DNA from 4 places in the Streptomyces sp. NPDC058653 genome. Region 2 is predicted to be linked to each of the others. Evidence: riboswitches for the same ligand, from Rfam matches in the RefSeq annotation. Region 2 holds a riboswitch; each other region holds the start of a gene.
What was found. Region 2 has a riboswitch for cyclic di-AMP ahead of ACFWU9_RS15150 (M23 family metallopeptidase). Riboswitches for the same ligand answer to the same signal wherever they lie in the genome.
Positions count from the first base shown of each region.

Region 1 (5,404 bases), on a different contig from region 2:
AGCGCCGGGCAAGCGGATGGCGCTGCCGGGCGCGCGCGTCGTCCTCCAGCAGCCGGGCATCGAGGAGCCGGTGCGCGGCCAGCCGTCCGATCTCGCCATCCACGCCGAGGAGTTGCTGCGGCTGCGCGCCCTGATGGCCGCGACGCTGGTGCGGCACACCGGCCGGAGCGCCGAGCGGATCGACGCCGACATCGACCGGGACACGATCTTCGACGCGGTGGGCGCCAAGGAGTACGGCCTGGTGGACCAGGTCGCCCAGGACCGCAGGTCGTCCCTCGGCTTCAACACCCCCGGATGAGACGCCGATGCTGCCGCCGGAGATGGAGCCGCTGCCCGCGCTGACCCGCGCCGAGGGGGACCTCGTCGACAGTTATCTCCGGGTCGTCGACCTGGTCGGCCGGATCAACCCCTCGCGCGCCGACGACACGTACGGCGCGCTGCGCGCGGCGCAGGCGCTGGTGACCAGGGCCGCCGAACTGCGCGACGCGCTGACGGTGATGCACGCGAGGGGAGAGACGGAGCTCCACACGCCGACCCTGGACCGCACACTCCGGCTGCTCGACGGGGAGCGCAGAGCCGCGCGGGTCACCATGCCGCCCGGCCCGGTGACTTGATACGGATCCGTGCCCCACGGACCCCGGCGCGGGGCCCACGAGCCTCGCCGCGCCACGGACTTCGGCCGCCGCCGCGCCCGTACGGACGCACCCGAGGAGCATCCGGGCGCTCGTTCGGCGTATCGACCCGCCCATGGCGATCGGACCGACGAGTTGCGGCCACCGATCGGCCGTCCGGTGGTAAGGCGTCGCTGCGTCGCAGGTACAGCGCGTGCGCGGTCATATGAGTTGTTCTGAAAATAGCCCCTATCAACCCATATAGCCCATAAGTGACGAGAGTCACACCTGCCCGTTTCAGCACGGAAATGAGCTGACGGCGCGTCAAGATCCGTGGGACGACAAGCCCCCGCCACCTCGGCGGGGCGGTCCGGGTGGACGCCGAGTCCTGCCGCCGCTCCGGATGCCTGGTCGACACGAGTGGATCGGCAGGAGTGGAGGACCCGAGCAGTTCGGGGCGGTCCGAGCATGGACCGCTCCTCGGGGTGAAGCCGCGTCAGCGGCCGGGCATCTTCGCCTGTCCGAACCCGACAGGTCATCCTTCACAGGCGGCTGACGAAGGGTTGCGCATGTCCGCGCAGACACAGGTCCCGTCACTGCTCTCCCGGGCCGGCACCGCGTCGGTCCTCCTCGCCGCCGTCGGCGGCACGATGCTGGCGCCCGGCGCCGTCCCGGAGGCCCACGCCCAGCCGGCCGCCGCGAGGGCGCTGGATGTGGCCGCGTCCAAGAAGGGCGCCCCGTACAAGTTCGGGGGCACAGGTCCGCACCGGTTCGACTGCTCGGGGCTGACGGCGTTCTCGTACAAGAAGGCCGGCAAGGCGCTCCCGCGTACCGCGCAGCAGCAGTACAACCGCACACGCCATATCCCGGCGTCCGAGCGCAGAGAGGGGGACCTGGTGTTCTTCCACTACGGAAGCAGCGTCTACCACGTCGGGATCTACGCCGGCCGCGGCAAGATCTGGCATTCGCCCAAGAGCGGTCAGGTGGTGCGGCTGGAGCGCATCTGGTCCCGCGGCGTCTGGTACGGCCGGGTCCGCTGACACCGGGCGTCACCGCGCCGACCGTGCCCGGCCCGCTCAGCCCTGGGCCCGTACCGTCCAGGGCAGGGTGATCCAGACCGTCTTGCCGCCGTCCGCGGTGGGGGTGACGGCGAGCCGCCCGCCGTGCTCGGCGGTCAGCGCCCGGATGATGACCATGCCGCGGCCGTTGTCCTGCTGGACGGCGGCCGGGAGCCGCTGCGGCCAGCGCGGGTGGCTGTCCGTGACTCCGACGCGCAGTTCCTCGTCGCGCCGCAATGTGACGTCGACCGTGAAGGTCGGCGAGGTGCCGAGGGTGTGCTGCACGGCGTTGGTGGCGAGCTCCGAGATGATCAGGCGAACCGTTTCGGCTGTGCCGGCGCCGTCCGGCAGTCCCCATTCGGTGAGCACACGAGCGACGTATCTGCGTGCCTCGGACACCGAGGCCGGATCGCTCGGCAGGGTGACGGATGCTTCCTGATGGTCTGCCATGGCGACGCTGTCCCTTTCCCACCGGGACGACGACCGACCTATGGCTGTTGCCCGCGGGTACGTCCCCGGATTGCGCTGCGCGCCACACTGCCATCAACGGCACCCGGTGCACGCGCGATCCGCCGGGATACGCCCCCGTCTGTCGCTCTAAGCGGTGAACCCTGCTACGCGAGACCGTATTTACACGGGCTCAAGTTCCGGGCCCCGGCGACCGACAGGCGACGAGGATACGCCCGGCACGGCGAGAGCCGCGCCAACTCATTCCGTGGGCGTCACGGCTCCGGCGGGAGCGGCCCCGATGATCGTCGCCAGCGCGCCCGCCACCTGGGCGTCCGTCAGATCGGCGCGGGCCGTGAGCCTGATCCGGGAGATCCCGTCCGGTACCGACGGCGGCCGGAAGCAGCCCACCAGCAGCCCCGCCGCCCGGCAGTCGGCGGCCCACCGCACGGCCGCGTCAGGGGAGGGCGCCCGGACGGAGACGACGGCCGCGTCCGGGCGTACGGCGGTGAGCCCCGCCCCGGTCAGCCCCCGGTGCAGCGCGCCGGCCACCGCGCGCGCCCGGAGGGCCAGCGACGGGTCCTCGCGCAGCAGCCGCAGGCTCGCCAGCGCGGCTCCCGCGGCGGCCGGGGCGAGTCCGGTGTCGAAGATGAACGACCGCGCCGTGTTGACGAGTTGGGCGACGACCCGGGCCGGGCCGAGGACAGCGCCGCCCTGACTGCCCAGCGACTTGGAGAGGGTGAGGGTGACGACCGTCCCCGGGTCCCCGGCCAGACCCGCCGCGTGCACGGCGCCACGCCCGCCGTCGCCGAGCACACCGAGACCGTGCGCGTCGTCGACGAGGAGGGCCGCGCCCCTCGTACGGCACACCTCGGCCAGCCGGGCGAGCGGCGCCGCGTCACCGTCCACCGAGAACACCGAGTCGCTGACGGCCAGCGCCCGGGAACCCTCGTACGTCTCCAGCGTCTTGGCCACCGCCTCCGGGTCCGCGTGCGGTACGACCACGGTCTCGGCGCGCGAGAGCCGGCAACCGTCCACGATGGACGCGTGGTTGGCGGCGTCGGAGACGACGAGCGAGCCGCGCGCGGTCAGCGCGGTGAGGGCGGCGAGGTTGGCGGCGTACCCGGACGACAGGACGAGGGCGGCCTCGAAACCGCAGAACGCGGCCAGCTCGCGCTCCAGTTCGGCGTGGAGTGCGGTGGTCCCGGTGACCAGCCGCGAGCCGGTGGCACCCGCGCCCCAGCGGCGCGCGGCGTCGGCCGCCGCGCCCGTCGTCACGGGATGGCGGGTGAGCCCCAGGTAGTCGTTGCTGGCGAGGTCCAGCAGCGGGGAGTCGGCGGGGCGGGGGCGCAGCGCACGGACCAGACCGGACCGCTCACGCAGCCGCGCCTCGTCGTCGATCCAGCCGAACGGGTCCGGCGGGGTCGACGGGGACGGCATGCCCGGCACGGGCGGTTCGGCTGGCACGGCTGAGGTCCTTTTGTAGGCAGCCCACAGACCCTAACCGTGGATCGCTCCGCCCCGGGTGTGGTCATACACACACCTGAATGCACCTGTCTTGTGGGATTCATCCTTGGCCCGGGGGCCCGCCGTAGGCCAGGATCGGCGCCATGGACCTGCTGAACACACTGGTGGAGAAGGGCCTTCGGCGAGAGCTGCCGTCGCGCGAAGAAGCGCTCGCCGTGCTGGCGACCTCCGACGACGAACTGCTCGAAGTGGTGGCCGCGGCCGGGAAGGTGCGCCGCCAGTGGTTCGGGCGGCGGGTCAAGCTCAACTATCTCGTCAACCTCAAGTCCGGGCTCTGTCCCGAGGACTGCTCGTACTGCTCGCAGCGGCTCGGGTCCAAGGCCGAGATCCTCAAGTACACCTGGCTGAAGCCCGACGAGGCGTCCAGGGCCGCGGCGGCCGGAGTGGCCGGCGGTGCCAAGCGGGTCTGTCTGGTGGCCAGCGGCCGGGGGCCGACGGACCGGGACGTCGACCGTGTCTCGCAGACCATCGGCGCCATCAAGGAGCAGAACGCGGACGTCGAGGTCTGCGCCTGTCTCGGTCTGCTCTCCGAGGGCCAGGCCGAGCGTCTGAAGGCGGCGGGCGCCGACGCGTACAACCACAACCTCAACACCTCCGAAGCCACGTACGGCGACATCACCACCACCCACACCTACGCGGACCGGGTGGAGACGGTGCGGCACGCGCAGGGCGCGGGTCTGTCGGCCTGTTCCGGGCTGATCGCGGGCATGGGCGAGAGCGACGCCGACCTGGTGGACGTGGTCTTCGGACTGCGCGAGCTGGACCCGGACTCGGTGCCGGTCAACTTCCTCATCCCGGTGGAGGGCACCCCGCTGGCCAAGGAGTGGAACCTGACCCCGCAGCGGGCGCTGCGCATCCTCGCGATGGTGCGGTTCGTCTGCCCCGATGTGGAGGTCAGGCTCGCGGGCGGGCGTGAGGTGCATCTGCGCACGATGCAGCCGCTCGCGCTGCACCTGGTCAACTCGATCTTCCTGGGCGACTACCTCACCACGGAGGGCCAGGAGGGCAAGGCGGACCTGGACATGATCGCGGACGCCGGTTTCGAGGTCGAGGGCACGGACACGACGACGCTGCCCGAACACCGGAGCGGCGGGTGCGCGAGCGCCTGCGGCCCGGCGGCGGACGACGCCACGGCGGACGACGCGGCATCCGTCGGGGCCCCGGCCGGCGCCGGGCCCGCCCGTACCGACCTGGTGACCGTACGGCGGCGCGGCGCCGGTACCGATCTGGCGCCCAATGCCTGACACGCCGCTTCCGCGCGTACCGGCTCCGGGCGAGCTCCTGGCGCTGGACCGGGCGCATGTCTGGCATCCGTACGGTCCGATGCCCGGCCGCACGGACCCGCTGGTCGTGGAGTCCGCGTCGGGCGTACGGCTCCGGCTCGCCGAACCGGCTTACGGGCAGCGCGAGTTGGTCGACGGCATGTCCTCCTGGTGGTCCGCGATCCACGGCTACAACCACCCGGTCCTCAACGAGGCGGCGCACGACCAGCTCGCCCGGATGAGCCATGTCATGTTCGGCGGGCTCACCCATGAGCCCGCCGTCCGGCTGGCGGCCCGGCTGGTGGAGATCACCCCCGAACCGCTCCGGCATGTCTTCCTCGCCGACTCGGGATCGGTGTCGGTCGAGGTGGCCGTCAAGATGTGCCTCCAGTACTGGCGTTCGCTGGGCCGCCCGGCCAAACAGCGGCTGCTGACCTGGCGCGGCGGCTACCACGGCGACACCTGGCAGCCGATGTCGGTGTGCGACCCCAAGGGCGGT
Region 1 covers NZ_JBHXRM010000036.1:45,763-51,166, forward strand. Annotated here, with positions in the region: gene ACFWU9_RS26495 (ATP-dependent Clp protease proteolytic subunit) at 1-298, shown strand, start outside; gene ACFWU9_RS26500 (hypothetical protein) at 306-614, shown strand; cyclic di-AMP (ydaO/yuaA leader) riboswitch at 1,006-1,177, shown strand; gene ACFWU9_RS26505 (C40 family peptidase) at 1,181-1,651, shown strand; gene ACFWU9_RS26510 (ATP-binding protein) at 1,688-2,119, opposite strand; gene ACFWU9_RS26515 (8-amino-7-oxononanoate synthase) at 2,378-3,556, opposite strand; gene bioB (biotin synthase BioB) at 3,727-4,887, shown strand; gene ACFWU9_RS26525 (adenosylmethionine--8-amino-7-oxononanoate transaminase) at 4,880-5,404, shown strand, end outside.
Region 1: another riboswitch for cyclic di-AMP. It lies ahead of ACFWU9_RS26505 (C40 family peptidase); the one in region 2 lies ahead of ACFWU9_RS15150 (M23 family metallopeptidase).

Region 2 (5,404 bases):
CGGCAGATCGAGGTGATCCGAGGTGATCCGAGGTGATCCGAGGTGATCGGACCGGATCAGCCATTGCCTACGGAGTGAGTCCCTTGCTGTTCAGCCAGCTCATCGGGTCGATCCCGCTGCCGCCCGGGGTGTGCACCTCCAGGTGCAGGTGCGGGCCGGTGACGTTGCCGGTGGCTCCGACGCGTCCGATGGTCTCCCCGGTGGTGACCTTCTGGCCGGCGCCGACGGTCATCGAGGACAGGTGGGCGTACCAGATCTCCGTGCCGTCGTCGAGCTCGAGCACCACGCGGTAGCCGTAGGAGCCCGACCACCCGGCCGACTTGACGGTCCCGGAGTGGACGGCCTTGGTGGGCGTGCCCGTCGGGGCGGCGAAGTCCAGGCCGGTGTGCTGGCCGGAGGACCACATGGAGCCGGACTGGCCGTAGGTGGAGGTGAGCGTGTACGAGGAGGTGGGGAGCGAGAAGCTGGCGGCCAGCTTCCTCAGGCGCTCTTCCTCGGCCTTGCGTTCGGCCTCTTCCTTGGCCTTGCGCTTGGCCTCGGCGGCCTTCTTCTCCGCGTCGGTCTGCTGCTTCTGAGCCTCGGCCGCGGCCTTCTCGGCGGCTGCCTTCTCGGCGCTCGCCTTCTGGGCGGCGTCGGCCTCGGCCTGCTGCTGCTCCGCCTGCTGGAGGATGCGGGCGCGCAGTGCCTCGCCGGAGTCGGTGGTGCCCTGCTGGGCGTCCGCGGCGGTGAGGCCCGCCGTGGTGAGCGGGGAGGGTGTCTCGTCGGCTCCCTTGTCCGCGTCGGACATGAAAGACCCGACACCGGGAAGGGACTTGGCGTCGGGAAGGTTGTCCGAGAGCGAGTCGGGAAGTGATATCGACACCGCTGGCTTGTCCTGCGCGGAGGCGATGCCTCCGGCGCCGACAGCGGCGATGACACCTACTCCGAGGACCGTGGAACTACGGGCGAGCGCGTTGCGCTGCTTGGCGACACGGTGCTTGCCGCGTACGGGACGGATGGACTCCGCGGTGGGATTCCACTCCTCCCAGTCCCTGTTCGTCTCGCCGTCTGCGAGATCGGTACCGGCGAGTCGGCTCCCGGGGCCGAAATGGGCCGGGGCTGAGGCTTCGGGAGCAGGCCTGTTGGACGCCACTGGGGCGCTCTCCTTTCCTTCCTTCTCGCCTACCGGGTTAGCTGACGGGTTCGGAGCAGGAAGGTCTCCTACGGGCGCTTCTCGCCGCACGAGGCAGCAAAGGACGCCCGATTCACCCCAATTGGTGGTTCCCCGGTTTCCTTGCGGAATTCGGCGCGTGCGCACGGTGCCGTCTCTTTCGACGGCTGGGACAACCGCGCTGCGTTATCGAACGTTAATAGACGACCGGGGCTTATTCCAAGCTGTTCCCGGTGATTGTTAGCGGGGATGGCATGGACCAACCGGGGCACAACCAGGCGCAATCGGGCGAATTGATCGGCGTTCGGGGCGTGTGCGATCACACACTCGATCTGACGGTGCGTCAAATGTTATGCGGAGTGATGCGCCTCAACTACGCAGCGTGGCAATGGAGATGGCGTCACGGCACGACGGGCATGGTCCGGCGCCGCTCCGGCTGCCGCTCGGTGGGCCGGCTGACCGCGAGCAGCGCCATGTCGTCCGTACTGCCGCCGCCGGTGTGCAGCCGTACGTCCCCGACGATCGCCTCCAGCAGTTCGTCGGGACCGGGGAAGATCCGTCCCGCGAGCCGTTCCCCCGGGTCGTAGAAGACCCCGTCGGCGTTGCGCGCCTCGGAGAGACCGTCCGTGTAGAGCAGCAGCGTCGCCCCGGGAAGGTAGGGGACCTCCTCCGCGCGGTCCGGCCACGTCCCCAGCTCGCCCATCCCGAGCGGGAGGGCGGGGTCGGTGGGGGCCAGCACGGTCAGCGCGCCGTCGGCGCCGAGGAGCAGCGGCTCCGGGTGCCCGCGGTTCAGCACGCGCACCATGCCCTCCGCGTGGGGGACCTCGGCCAGTACGGCGGTGGTGAATCCCTCGAACAGGTCGATCCCGCTGCGCCGCGTGCCCTCGCGCGCCAGCGCGCGCTCCAGCCGCCGCGCGACCCCTTCGAGCGACCTCTCCTGCTCGGCGGCCTCCCGGAAGGCGCCGATGACGACGGCCACGGTCTCGACGGCGCCCATGCCCTTGCCGCGTACGTCGCCGACCACCACCCGTACGCCGTACTCGGTGTCCTGGACGGCGAACAGGTCACCGCCGATGTACGCGCCCTCCTCGGCGGCCTCGTAGCGCGCGGCGATGTGCAGCCCGCCGATCCGGGACTGCGGAGTCGGCAGGACGGCGCGCTGGGCGGCCTCGGCGATGACCCGCGCCGAGGCCAGGCGTTCACCGCTGCGGCGTACGACACCGTTGATGGCCAGCGCGAGGACGGAGACCGTGAAGACCGTCAGCGACTCGGTGATCGTCTCGATCCCGCCCGAGGTGTCGTTCACGTAGCGGAGGCCGAGGACCGCGCCGACGGACAGGATGCCGATGACGAGGGTGCGCATGAACGAGAAGAAGGGGGCGGCGACCAGGGGCGCCGCAGAGAAGAACGGGGAAGCGGTGAACGCGGTCGGGGTCGCCTGGTCGAGGATGATCCCGGCCACGATGATCAGACCGGGCAGCAGTTCGACGACCGGATGGGTCGGCCGGCCGCCGAGCCGGCCGACCCTGCGCCTCGGCGGCCGGGGGTCGTCGGGGCCGAAGCCGGGTGGGTGCTTCTCGACGGGGTGCGTACGGCTCCAGGCGGGGTCGTCCGGGTCGGCGTCCGCCGCGCGGAAACCGTCGTCGGCGCGGCGGAAACCGAGCTGGATCGCCCGCCGGACGGTGCCGCTGAGCCGGCGGATCCTGTTGGCCGAGCGGCGCCGGCGCGCGGCCGTACGGGACGGGGTGTCGGGGGCGGGTCCCTCGGGGGAGGGAGCGCGGGTGGCGCCTGTGGGGGAGGGGGGCGCGTGGGAGGGGTCGGGGACGGCGGGGTGGTCGGGGGCCGGGTGGTCGGAGGCGGGATTGCCGTCGGACGGGTCGGCGGCCGGGTGATCGGCGCCGCCCTCGGGTTCCGGTGAGGGATTGCGGGCGGGCCCCTCGGCGGAGGGGCCGGGGACGGCCCCCTCGGCGGGACGGTGCTCGCTCCCGCCGAGGGGGCCCTTCCCGCTCCCGTCGTCCCCGCTGCCTCTCAGGTGCCCCACCAGTGGCCTCCTGCCCGGTCCGACGACGGCCGCGGACGGTACCGCGTCCCCCCAGGCTGGCCTCTTACGCGCCCGGCGGCTACCCGCTGTCGACCGACTGGGCTACCGGTGGGCCGAGGCGGTGACGGCGGCCGGGCCCCGCCCTCTGGCCCCCCGTACGCCCGTCGTCGCCGGTGGCGGGCGGTCAGTCGGTGAGATGGCGTTCGGCGTACACCTTCATCGCGTCCCGTACGAGGACGGCCGTGCCCTCCCCGTACTTGTCGTAGTTACGGCCGAAGCGGGGATCGTCGACGTACATGGCGGTGACACCGATGACGTACGACTTGGCGGGGCTCGACGTGGTCGACAGCCAGTCGCAGTGCCGGCGCGCGATGTCCTGCGCCTCCTCGCTGTCGGCGGCGAGACCGTCCTTCCTGGCCCGGCCCCAGTCGCGGGCGATGGTCTCGTGCCGGTCCATGAACTCCTTCCGCTCGCGCTCGCTCAGCGACCGCCACCAGCGGTCACCCTTCTCGTAAGCGTCCCGGCCCCACCGCTCGGTGACCTCCTGCTCGTACCTCGTGTGGTCGAAGCCGTCGAGAACTTCCTCGGCCATGAGTTCCTCTCCTCTCAGCGTCTTGTGGAGAGTGGTCCGCACCGACGCGATCAGCCGTCCCACGCGCTCACGTTCCTGTTCGAGCAGCGCGAGATGGGTGCGCAGGGCGGCGGCCGTGTCCTGTTGGCCGTCGAGGATCCGGGCGATCTCGGTCAGGCCCAGCCCGAGCTCACGCAGCAGCAGGATCCGCTGGAGACGGACGAGGGCGTCCTGGTCGTAGTAGCGGTAACCGTTGCTCCCGACCCGGCTCGGGTCGAGCAGCCCCAGCTCGTCGTAGTGCCTGAGCGTGCGGCTCGTCGTGCCGGCCTTCTTCGCGATGTCCTGGATCGACCACTCCATGACCGGAACGCTAAATCTTGACGTTGCGTAAAGGTCAAGGCCGATTCGGCGGGCGGGAGCGGGGCCGGGGCGGGACGGCTCCGGATCGGGAAGGGGCGGGACGGGGCCGGCCCGGCGGTCCGACCGCACGGCGAAGGCCCGGATCCAGTGGATCCGGGCCTTCGTCTTCTGCGAGTAGCGGGGACAGGATTTGAACCTGCGACCTCTGGGTTATGAGCCCAGCGAGCTACCGAGCTGCTCCACCCCGCGCCGTTGAGCGCAACATTACGCCATCCGGACCAAGATCATCTCCATTTACGGCCCGGGGTCCCCGATCAGTCCGGACGGGACCTCGAAGACACGCCCTAGGCCGCCTCCACCACGTCCGCGCGGACGGCCGCGGCCCATTCGACCAGCAGCCTTTGATACTCCTCCTGCTCGGCGGTGGACAGCGCCCGGCCCGCGCGCCCCCACAGGGCACGGATCTCCGCGTTGACGACGGCGGCCGGACGGACGGAAGCAGTGGCATCAGAGGAAGCTGACATGCCGTAAGGCTACGGCCAGCCACTGACAATGGGCAGAGCGTGCACCCCACGACCTCATACAGTCACAATCCGGGGCGCCAAAACCTCTAGGGTTACCCCGGTGATCGAAACCATCGTGTTCGACGTCGGCGAGACTCTCGTCCGCGACGACCGCTACTGGGGCTCCTGGGCCGACTGGCTCGGCATCCCCCGCCACACCATCTCCGCGCTGGTCGGCGCCGTCACCACCCAGGGCAGGGACAACGAGGACGCCCTCCACCTCATCAAGCCGGGCATAGACGTCGGCGAGGCGTACCGGGCGAGGGAGGCCGCGGGCCGGGGCGAGCACCTGGACGAGTCCGACCTCTATCCCGACGTACGGCCCGCCCTCGCCGGTCTGCGCGAGCTCGGCGTACGGATCGTCATCGCCGGCAACCAGACCGTCAGGGCCGGTGAACTGCTGCGGGGCCTCGATCTGCCCGCCGATCTGGTCGTCGTGTCCGGCGACTGGGGCGTCGCCAAACCGTCGGAGGAGTTCTTCACGCGGGTCGTTGAGGCGGCGGACACCGCGCCGGAGCGGATTCTGTACGTCGGTGACCACCCCATGCACGACCTGTTCCCCGCCCAGCGCGCCGGCCTGCGGGCGGCGCATCTGCGGCGTGGCCCCTGGGGCTATCTGACGGCGGACGATCCGGACGTCGTCGCGGCGGCGGACTGGCGGATCGACGCGCTCACACAGCTGATGCCGGTGGTGGCGGAGCAGCGGCAGCCGGCCTGAG
Region 2 covers NZ_JBHXRM010000014.1:131,277-136,680, reverse strand. Annotated here, with positions in the region: gene ACFWU9_RS15150 (M23 family metallopeptidase) at 68-1,132, opposite strand; cyclic di-AMP (ydaO/yuaA leader) riboswitch at 1,144-1,298, opposite strand; gene ACFWU9_RS15145 (PP2C family protein-serine/threonine phosphatase) at 1,551-2,633, opposite strand; gene ACFWU9_RS15140 (MerR family transcriptional regulator) at 3,376-4,122, opposite strand; tRNA gene ACFWU9_RS15135 (tRNA-Met) at 4,298-4,371, opposite strand; gene ACFWU9_RS15130 (hypothetical protein) at 4,467-4,646, opposite strand; gene ACFWU9_RS15125 (HAD family hydrolase) at 4,747-5,403, shown strand.

Region 3 (5,404 bases), on a different contig from region 2:
CTGGGAGGCGAGCAGCAGGCCCGCGTCGACCAACTCCGTGACGGTGTCCACACGGATCACCCCCGCCTGGCTGAGCAGCGCGGACACGGTCGCGTCCGGGATCGTGCCGACCGGCACGGCGTGCCCCGGCGGGGCGCTGCCGCTGTGCCGCGCGCCCTTCGCGACGACGACCGGCTTCACCGCCCCCGTACGCCGGGCGAGCCGTGTGAACTTCCGTGGGTTGCCGATGGATTCGAGGTACATCAGGACGACGTCGGTGTCCGGGTCGTCGTGCCAGTACTGGAGGAAGTCGTTGCCGGAGACGTCCGCGCGGTTGCCCGCCGAGATGAAGGTGGACAGGCCCGCGCCGCGCCGGACCAGGCCCGCGAGCAGCGCGATGCCGATCGCGCCCGACTGTGTGAAGAGTCCGATACGGCCCCGGTCGGGCGGCTCGGGCGCGAGGGAGGCGTTCAGCCGTACGGGCGGGGAGGTGTTGATGACCCCGAACGCGTTGGGCCCGATGACCCGCATGCCGTAGGAACGGGCCTGCCGTACCAGTTCGCGCTGCCGCTCCAGGCCGATGGGCCCGCTCTCGGCGTAACCGGCGGACAGGACGACCAGGCCCTGGACGCCGTGTTCGCCGCAGTCGGCGACGACCTCGGGCACCCGCTCGGCGGGGACGGCGACGACCGCGAGGTCGACGGGCTCCCCGATCTCGGCGAGGGAGCGCACGGCCGGGACGCCGTCCATCTCGCCGAGCGCCGGGGGCAGGGACAGGTTCACCGCGTACGTACGCCCGGTGAAGCTCCCGTCGAGGAGATTGCGCAGTACGGCCCGTCCGACCCCGCCCGCCGCGCGACCGGCGCCGATAACCGCCACCGACGAGGGGCCGAGGAGCCGTTGCACGGAGCGTGCCTCGGCCCGCTGCTCCCGGCCGCGCTGGACGGCGAGGGACTCGGCGGTGGGTTCGAGGTCGAGGACGAGACGGACCGCGCCGTCCTCGAAGCTGCGCCTCTGGGTGAACCCGGCGTCCCGGAACACCTTGATCATCTTGCTGTTGGCGGGCAGCACCTCCGCCGCGAACCGCCGGATTCCGCGCTCGCGCGCCACCGCGGCGATGTGTTCGAGCAGCGCGGACGCGATCCCGCGCCCCTGGTGCGCGTCCTGGACGAGGAAGGCGACCTCCGCCTCGTCGGCCGGGGCCGAGGCCGGCCTGCCGCCGCTGTCGATGCGGTCGTAGCGGACGGTGGCGACGAACTCGCCGCCGACGGTCACCGCGAGGCCCACCCGGTCCACGTAGTCGTGGTGGGTGAACCGGTAGACGTCCTTGTCCGAGAGGCGGGGGTAGGGCGCGAAGAAGCGGTAGTACTTCGACTCGTCGGAGACCTGTTCGTAGAAGTTGACCAGGCGCTCGGCGTCGTCGGTGGTGATGGGCCGGACGCGGGCGGTGCCCCCGTCGCGCAGCACCACGTCTGCTTCCCAGTGAGCGGGGTACGCGTGCTGCGACGGCGGCGTCATGGGGAGAGCCTACGGCGCGCGCGTCGGTAGCGGCGGTTACCGGGGCGGGGCAGGCTATGGGGTGCCGCACCGGTCCGTTCCGGGACACATGAGACACTGGTCTAGACAACAACTGTGAACTTGAAGGGCAACACCATGGCTGAGCGCCGCGTCAATGTCGGCTGGGCCGAGGGCCTGCACGCCCGTCCCGCCTCCATCTTCGTCCGTGCCGCCACGGCTTCCGGCGTTCCGGTGACCATCGCCAAGGCCGACGGCAGCCCGGTCAACGCGGCGTCGATGCTCGCCGTGCTGGGGCTGGGCGCGCAGGGCGGCGACGAGATCGTCCTGTTCTCCGACGCGGACGGCGCCGAGGCCGCGCTCGACCGGCTGGCGAAGCTGGTCGCCGAGGGGCTCGACGAGCTTCCCGAGACCGTCTGATTCGCGGGCGGACGACGCGGCACGCGGACACGACGAGGGCCCCGGCGGAACGGAACGCCGGGGCCCTCGTCGTGCGCCGGCCGATCCGCGAGGATCCGCCGGAGGGGGCCTAGAGCCGTACTCCGTGCGCACGCAGGTAGGCGACCGGATCGATGTCGGAGCCGTACTCCGCGCTCGTCCGCGCCTCGAAGTGCAGGTGCGGGCCGGTGGAGTTGCCGGTCGAGCCGGAGAGGCCGATCCGGTCGCCCGGGGCGACGCTCTGGCCGATGGAGACACCGATCGACGAGAGGTGTCCGTACTGGGTGTAGGTGCCGTCCTTCATACGGAGGACGATGTTGTTCCCGTACGCGCCGCCCCAGCCCGCCTCGACGACGGTGCCGGCGCCGACGGCCAGGACCGAAGTGCCGGAGGCGGCGCGGAAGTCGACGCCGGAATGGCTGCCGGACGACCAGAGCCCGCCGCCTGCCCGGTAGCCGGTGGTGACGGAGGAGCCGGCGACCGGGAGCCCGTAGGAGCCCAGGCGCTCGCGCTCCGCCTCGCGTGCGGCGCGCTCCTCGGCCCGGCGCAGCTCCTTGGCGCGGGCCTCGGCCTTGCGCTTCGCCTCGGCCTTGGCGCGGGCGGCGGCAGCGGCCTCCTTCTTCTCCCGGGCGGCCTTCTCGGCCGCGGCCAGCTGCGCGTCGGCCTGGGCGTCGATCTGCGCGGCGAGGGAGTCGTCGATGACGAGGGCGCGGGCCGGGGCCGCCGGGGCGGCCTCCTGGGCGATGGTCGACTCCGCGTCGGCGGCGAGCGCCGGGGAGGCGAGGGTGCCGATGACACCGGCCGCGGTGAGGGTGGCGGCTCCCGCGAAGTTCGCGCGGCGGCGCGTCGTCCGGTTCGGGGCACGGTGCTTCCCGGTGGCACGGGTGAACGCCATGAAGTGGCTGGTCCTTTCCTTCCTTCTCGCCTACCGGGTTAGCTGACGGGTTCGGAGCAGGAAGGTCTCCTACGGGCTCCTCCGCGGATCGCGCGAAGGCCCCCGATTCACCCCAGGGACATCGATTGGGTCCCCGGCTCCCCAGGCTCGCGCCTGACGGGGACTCGGCGATGGCTGTCCGGTGCCGCGGATGCGGCGGGCTCTGACGAACAGCCGGACCGACGCTAGGCGTTCATCTTTCAATCACCAAACGGACAGGTGCTTTTGTAACGCACGCCACAGGGCATACGGGCAACCGACCGATGAATACGGACATAGCGGGGAACCCCGGTGACAGGTTCGTCACCGGGGTTCCCTTTGTCCTGTGCCGGACACGCCTCGGGGCGCCGCACCGAGCCGCCGCTCACACCTCGGCCGCGCGCCTCAGCCGGCGACGACCGTCACCTCGCCGATGGCCAGGGCCTCGACCGGCTCCCGGATCACCGAGGCGTCGCCGACGAGCACCGTGACCAGCCGGTCGCCGGGGAACGCGCTGACGACGGCGGCCGTCGCCTCGACCGTGCCGGTCTCGGCCAGGCGTGCGTACAGCCGCGCCTGGAAGTCGTCCGGCAGGTGCTGCTCGACCTGGTCGGCGAGCGTGTCGGCGACGGACGCGGCCGTCTCGTACTTCAGCGGCGCGACCCCGACCAGATTCTGCACGGCCGTCTCCCGCTCGGCGTCCGTCAGGCCCTCGGCCGCGAGCGTGCGCAGCACCTTCCAGAGGTCGTCCAGCGCCGGTCCGGTCGACTCGGTGTCGACGGAGCCGCTGATGGCGAGCATGGAGGCGCCCGTGCCGTCCGGGTCCGAGCGCAGCACCTGCGCGAAGGCACGCACGCCGTACGTGTAGCCCTTCTCCTCGCGCAGGACCCGGTCGAGCCGGGAGGTGAGCGTGCCGCCAAGGCAGTACGTGCCGAGCACCTGCGCCGGCCAGACGCGGTCGTGCCGGTCGGGGCCGACGCGGCCGATCAGCAGCTGGGTCTGGACGGCCCCGGGCCGGTCCACGATCACCACACGGCCGGTGTCGTCGGCGGTCACCGGCGGTACGGGGCGCGGCTCGGAGGTGTCGCCCGTCCAGTCGCCGAGGGTCTCGGCGAGCAGGGCGTCCACGTCGACACCGGTGAGATCGCCGACGATCACCGCGGTGGCGGTGGCGGGGCGGACATGCGCCTCGTAGAAGGCACGGACGCCCTTGGCGTCGATGCGCCCGACGGTCTCCTCCGTGCCCTGACGCGGTCGCGACATGCGCGAGGACGCCGGGAACAGCTCCTTGGAGAGCTGCTTCGCCGCGCGACGGGCCGGGTTGGCCTGCTCGTGCGGGATCTCGTCGAGACGGTTCGTGACGAGTCGGCCGACCTCGCTCTCCGAGAACAGCGGGGCGCGCAGGGCGTCGGCGAGCAGACCGAGCGCCTTGGGCAGCCGGGAGACCGGGACCTCCAGGGAGACCCGGACCCCGGGGTGGTCGGCGTGCGCGTCGAGCGTGGCGCCGCAGCGCTCCAGCTCGGCGGCGAACTCCTCGGCGGTGTGCTTGTCGGTGCCCTCGGACAGGGCGCGGGCCATGATCGTGGCCACGCCGTCCAGGCCCTCGGGCTCGGCCTCCAGCGGGGCCGCGAGGGAGATCTCGACGGCCACCACCTGCTGGCCGGGGCGGTGACAGCGCAGCACGGTCAGGCCGTTGGGCAGCGCGCCGCGCTCGGGCGCGGGGAACGCCCAGGGCCTGGCCTCCCCGGCCGTCGGCTGCGGGTGGAACTCCATGGTCACGGCAGCGTCGGTCACTGGTCCGCCCCCTCGTGCTCGTCGGTGGTCTCGTCGGAGGCGGCGTCCTCGTCGTCGGAGGTGAGGGGCTCGTAGACCAGCACCGCCCTGTTGTCCGGGCGCAGCCGGGCCTCGGCCACCGCGCGCACCTCGTCGGCCGTGACGTCCAGCACCCGCTGGACGGCGGTCAGCGCCAGCTGCGGGTCGCCGAACAGCACCGTGTACCGGCACAGTTCGTCCGCGCGGCCCGCGACCGTACCGAGCCGGTCGAGCCATTCGCGCTCCAACTGGGCCTGGGCGCGCTCCATCTCCTCGTCCGTGGGGCCCTCGGCCGCGAACCGGGCCAGCTCCTCGTCCACCGCCGCCTCGATCTGCGGCACCTCGACGCCACCGGACGTCTTCACGTCCAGCCAGCCGAGCGAGGGAGCGCCGGCCAGGCGCAGCAGGCCGAATCCGGCGGCGACGGCCGTACGGTCACGGCGCACCAGGCGGTTGTGGAGACGGGAGGACTCGCCGCCACCGAGGACGGTGAGCGCCAGGTCGGCGGCGTCGGCCTCGCGGGTGCCGTCCTGCGGCAGCCGGTAGGCGGCCATCAGCGCGCGCGCCGGGACCTCCTCGTGGATCTCCTCGCGCAGTTGCTCGCCGATGATGTCGGGGAGCGAGCCGTCGCGCGGCGGCTGCTTGCCGTCGTGCGCGGGGATCGTGCCGAAGTACTTCTCGACCCAGGCGAGCGTCTGCTCGGGGTCGATGTCGCCGACGACGGAGAGCACCGCGTTGTTCGGCGCG
Region 3 covers NZ_JBHXRM010000033.1:68,570-73,973, reverse strand. Annotated here, with positions in the region: gene ACFWU9_RS25420 (GNAT family N-acetyltransferase) at 1-1,497, opposite strand, end outside; gene ACFWU9_RS25415 (HPr family phosphocarrier protein) at 1,633-1,914, shown strand; gene ACFWU9_RS25410 (M23 family metallopeptidase) at 2,024-2,827, opposite strand; cyclic di-AMP (ydaO/yuaA leader) riboswitch at 2,840-3,007, opposite strand; gene ACFWU9_RS25405 (M16 family metallopeptidase) at 3,251-4,618, opposite strand; gene ACFWU9_RS25400 (M16 family metallopeptidase) at 4,636-5,404, opposite strand, start outside.
Region 3: another riboswitch for cyclic di-AMP. It lies ahead of ACFWU9_RS25410 (M23 family metallopeptidase); the one in region 2 lies ahead of ACFWU9_RS15150 (M23 family metallopeptidase).

Region 4 (5,404 bases), on a different contig from region 2:
GCTTACGAGGAACCCACGTACGAACAGTCGGCCTACGGCGACCAGCACGAGCACGAGTACGACACGCCCGGTCCGGAGCCTGAACAGGTGTCGGAATCGGAGCTGGAGCCCGACGCGGGGTATGCGGACCACTCGGAACCGTCCGACCACGAGGACCAACTCGTCGCGTCGGCCATGACCGTCACCGCCGCGACCATCACCCCTCGTCCCGTCCGCCGGGCATCCGGGGGCAGCCGCAGCAGGCGCCGTTCACCGGCGAAGCGTTCGGCGCTGCTGACCGTCGCGGTCCCGTCCGCGTGTGTCATGGGTGTCGCCGGTATCGCCGCCGCGTCGGTCGGCGGCCTCGGTGCCCCCGACGAGACCAAGGACGACTCGACCACTCTCACCGCGTCGGACGCGGCGGCGGTCAAACCCGCCGCGGTCAACAACAAGCTCGACACCCAACTCGCCGCTCTCAACGCCGACGCGCGTGACTTCGGGGACCGCGCCAGCCGCACCCAGGAGCGCATCGACCTCCAGGAGCGTCAGGCGGCGGAGAAGAAGAAGCGCGACGCGCTCGCCGCGGCCCGCGAGGCCGCCCGCCCCAAGTTCGTGATCCCCGTCGCGAATCACTCCCTCAGCGCGTACTACGGCCAGGCCGGCGTCAACTGGATGTCGATGCACACGGGCATCGACTTCCCCGTCTCGTACGGCACGCCGGTGATGGCGGCGACGGACGGCACCGTCCGTACGCAATGGAACAGCGCCTACGGCAACATGGCGATCGTGACGGCCGCCGACGGCACCGAGACCTGGTACTGCCACCTCAGCAGCACGAAGATCCGCTCCGGCCCGGTCAAGGCCGGTGACGAGATCGCGTACTCCGGGAACTCGGGCAACTCCACAGGTCCGCACCTGCACTTCGAGGTCCGGCCCGGCGGCGGCGCGGCGATCGACCCGCTCTCCTGGCTGCGCGGCCACGGCCTCAGCATCTAGCAAGCGGCGCCGGGTCGCACCCTCTTTTCTTTCCGGTTCCTTCCCGGTCGGCGCGGTGGGCCGAGCACGCCCACCGCGTCCGCGTCCGGCTCCTACAGCTTGTCGACCGGCGCGTACCGCAGCAGCAGCCGCTTCGGCTTGGAGTCGCCGAAGTCGATCGTCGCCTGCGCGTCGGCGCCCGATCCCGTCACCGTGACAACGGTCCCGAGCCCGAACTGGTCGTGCGTGACCCGGTCCCCCACCGCGAGTGAGATGACCGGCTTCTCGGTGGCGCGGCGCGTGGCGAAGCCCGCCGGGCCCGAGCGGGTACGGGAGGTGGAGAGCGACGATGTGATCCCCGAGGTCGGGCCGGCCGGGGCCGCCATGGGGCCGGTGCGCTTCCACTCCAGATGCTCGCCCGGGATCTCCTCCAGGAAGCGCGACGGCGGGTTGTACGAGGGCTGGCCCCACGCGCTGCGCATCGAGGACCGGGTCAGATAGAGCCGCTCGCGGGCGCGGGTGATACCGACGTACGCCAGCCTGCGCTCCTCCTCCAGCTCCTTCGCCTGGCCGAGCGCGCGCATGTGCGGGAAGACGCCGTCCTCCATGCCCGTCAGGAAGACGACCGGGAATTCGAGGCCCTTGGCCGTGTGCAGCGTCATCAGCGTGATGACACCGGAGCCTTCCTCGTCCTCGTCGGGGATCTGGTCGGAGTCCGCGACGAGGGCGACCCGCTCCAGGAACTCGGCGAGGGTGCCGGACGTCGCCGCGGCGGGAGCAGGCTCGTCCGGAGCGGTAGCGTCCGGAGCAGGCGCCTGCGGGGCGGGCGCGTCCGCGGCCGGCGCCGGCGCGTCCGCCCCCGCCGCCTGGGCCCGTTCCTGCTCGAACTCCAGCGCCACCGCGGCCAGTTCCTGCAAGTTCTCGATGCGCGTCTCGTCCTGCGGGTCGGTCGACGCCTGCAACTCCGCAAGATACCCGGTCCGTTCGAGCACGGCCTCCAGGACCGTGGCGGGACCGGCGCCGGACTCGACGACGGTACGCAACTCCTCCATCAGCGTGTTGAAGCGCTTCACCGCGTTCGACGAACGCGCGGCCATTCCGTACGCCTCGTCGACCCGGCGCAGCGCCTGTGCGAAGGAGATCCTCTCCCGCACCGAGAGCGCGTCGATCATCGCCTCCGCGCGGTCGCCGATGCCGCGCTTGGGCACATTCAGGATCCGCCGCAGCGGGACGCTGTCCTCGGGGTTGGCGAGCACCCGCAGATAGGCCAGCACATCGCGGACCTCCTTGCGCTCGTAGAAGCGCACCCCGCCGACGACCTTGTAGGGCAGGCCGACCCGGATGAAGATCTCCTCGAAGACACGGGACTGCGCGTTCGTCCGGTAGAAGACGGCGACGTCGCCCGCCTTGGCCTCCGACGCGTCCGTCATCCGGTCGATCTCGTCGGCGACGAACTGCGCCTCGTCGTGCTCGGTGTCCGCCACGTACCCGGTGATCAGGGCGCCCGCCCCGGCGTTCGTCCAGAGATTCTTGGGCCGCCGGCTCTCGTTGCGCTCGATGACCGCGTTGGCCGCGCTGAGGATCGTCTGCGTGGAGCGGTAGTTCTGCTCCAGCAGGATCGTCGTCGCGTCCGGGTAGTCCTCCTCGAACTGGAGGATGTTGCGGATCGTGGCGCCCCGGAACGCGTAGATGGACTGGTCGGCGTCACCGACGACACACAGCTCGGCCGGGTCGTGTCCCTCGCCCGACGGGCCGACCAGCTCGCGCACCAGGGTGTACTGCGCGTGGTTGGTGTCCTGGTACTCGTCGACCAGGACATGGCGGAAGCGGCGGCGGTAGTGCTCGGCGACGTCCGGGAACGCCTGGAGCAGATGGACCGTCGTCATGATGATGTCGTCGAAGTCCAGGGCGTTGGCCTCGCGCAGCCGCGCCTGATACATCCGGTACGCCTCGGCCAGCGTCTTCTCGAACGGGTCGCTCGCCTGACCGGCGAAGGTCTCCTCGTCGATCAGCTCGTTCTTCAGATTCGAGATCTTGGCGCTGAACGACTTCGGGGGGTGCCGCTTGGGGTCGAGGTCCAGATCGCGGCAGACCAGGGCCATGAGCCGCTTGGAGTCGGCCGCGTCGTAGATCGAGAACGACGACGTGAAGCCGAGCCTCTTCGACTCACGGCGCAGGATCCGCACACAGGCGCTGTGGAACGTCATCACCCACATGGCGGCGGCGCGCGGACCGACGAGCTGCTCGACGCGCTCCTTCATCTCGCCCGCGGCCTTGTTGGTGAACGTGATCGCCAGTATCTCGCCGGGGTGCACGCTCCGGGTCCCCAGCAGATGCGCGATCCGGTGGGTCAGCACCCGGGTCTTGCCGGAGCCCGCGCCGGCCACGATGAGCAGGGGCGATCCGGTGTGTACGACAGCGGCGCGCTGCTCCTCGTTCAGCCCTTCGAGCAGCGCCGCGGGGTCCACGACGGTGCGCGGAGCGCCGTCGCGGTGGTGCGGATCCCTGGGCGGGGGCACGTCGAACTTCCCTCCGAAGAGATCGTCGGGCACCTGTTCCGGAGCGGTGTCCTCGGGCGGCGGCGGGGGCTCCTCGGCCGAGGGCCGGAGGTCCGCCAGGAAGCTGTCGTCAAAGAGGCTGCTCATCGCTTCCTGAGTCTAGGGGGTCTCTTGCCGATCAGGCCGGATGAGGGAGCGGGGTCTGGTGCGTGCGATCGCAAGGCGGAGGTGGGAGGCATGGCGGAGCCATGCCGACCGACGACAACGCGGCGGGCGTGCGTGCCAGGGACCGCCAGCCCGGCAAGATCGGCAAGACACCTCCTGGGGTGCCGCACTGACAGCGGGTCGCCACATGGCCGCGCGGGGGCACCAACGAGCGTTTACGCAAAAGGTCACGAAAATGTATCGGGCATATCGACCATCAAACTTCACAGCAGCACCACACATTGGCTAGCGTGCTCGCCGAGGCGGTCCGTACTCCATCGGTGATCAGCGCCGAGCGGACGGCCTCCGCCGAATCCGTGCTTCCCCGAAGGGAGTTCGGAACCGGGGACCCACCATGTTCCACCGGGGTGAATCGGGCCGTTTCCCCAGGCCCGTAGGGCAGCCTTCCGTTCCGCCCGAACCCGACAGCTAACCCGGTAGGCGGTCCACGGAAGGAGATGCCGGCCTTGGCATCGCATCGCAAGACGCGCGCCCGCACCGGGATACGCGCGAACACCCCCGCCGTCGGTTTCACGACCGCCGCTCTCGCCTCGGTCACCCTGCTGTCCACGCAGAGCGCCACCGCCGCGCCCGCCGATCCCAAGCCCTCGGTGGAAGAGGTGCAGAAGAAGGTCGACGACCTGTACCGGCAGGCCGGTACGGCGACGCAGCAGTACAACAAGGCGAAGGAAGCCACGGAGACCCAGCGCAAGTCGGTCGACCGGGTCCTGGACGAGGTCGCCAAGAGCGCCGACAAGGTGAACGAGGCGCGGCGCTCCCTCGGTACCTATGCCGCGGCGCAGTACCGCGCGGGCGCCGTCGGCCCCACGGCCGCCCTGATGTTCGCCGACAGCCCCGAGTCGTACTTCGAGCAGACCCAGCTCATGGACCGGCTGACCGAGCGGCAGCAGGTGGCGGTCGAGGACTACCAGAAGGAGCAGCGGTCCGCCGCCGAGCAGCGCGCCGAGGCGACGAAGAGCCTGGAGACGCTGACGGAGTCGCAGGCCTCGCTCAAGGTCGGCAAGCAGAAGGTCCAGAACAAGCTCGCGGCGGCGCGGTCGCTCCTCGCCGACCTGACGGCCGAGGAGAAGGCGCGCCTCGCCGAGCTGGAGCGGAAGAAGGAGCAGGAGGCGCGGCGCAAGGCCGAGGCGAAGGCCGAGGAGGAGGCCGCGGAGCGCCGGCGCCAGGAGGAGGCCCAGAAGGAGAATCCTCCGGCGACAGGCGGCGACACGGGCACGGGCACGGGCACCGGCACCGGCTCGGGGACCGGCACCGGCTCCGGCGCCACGGACGGTACGTACGCGGCCAAGGCCGAGAAGGTCCTCGCCTTCGCCCGCGCCCAGATCGGCAAGCCGTACGTGTGGGGCGCCACCGGCCCCAGCTCGTACGACTGCTCGGGCCTGACGGCCGCCGCCTGGAAGGAGGCGGGCGTGCAGCTGCCCCGTACGACCTGGGACCAGGTGAAGGTCGGCACGCGCGTCGCCACGGCGGACCTGCTCCCCGGCGACCTGGTGTTCTTCTACGACGACATCAGCCACGTCGGCATCTACAAGGGCGACGGCAAGATGATCCACGCCCCGAAGCCGGGCGCGAACGTCCGCGAGGAGTCGATCTACTACATGCCGATCTACGGCAGTGTGCGCCCGGCCTGATCGCCGTGGCCCGAGCACCCGGCCTGATCGCGTGGCCCGAGCACCCCGTCCGAGCGTCCTACCCGTACCGGGCGGCCCGGCCGGTCTCCCCGCCGG
Region 4 covers NZ_JBHXRM010000009.1:175,881-181,284, reverse strand. Annotated here, with positions in the region: gene ACFWU9_RS11190 (peptidoglycan DD-metalloendopeptidase family protein) at 1-975, shown strand, start outside; gene ACFWU9_RS11185 (ATP-dependent DNA helicase) at 1,068-3,599, opposite strand; cyclic di-AMP (ydaO/yuaA leader) riboswitch at 3,954-4,116, shown strand; gene ACFWU9_RS11180 (NlpC/P60 family protein) at 4,115-5,308, shown strand; gene ACFWU9_RS11175 (hypothetical protein) at 5,367-5,404, opposite strand, start outside.
Region 4: another riboswitch for cyclic di-AMP. It lies ahead of ACFWU9_RS11180 (NlpC/P60 family protein); the one in region 2 lies ahead of ACFWU9_RS15150 (M23 family metallopeptidase).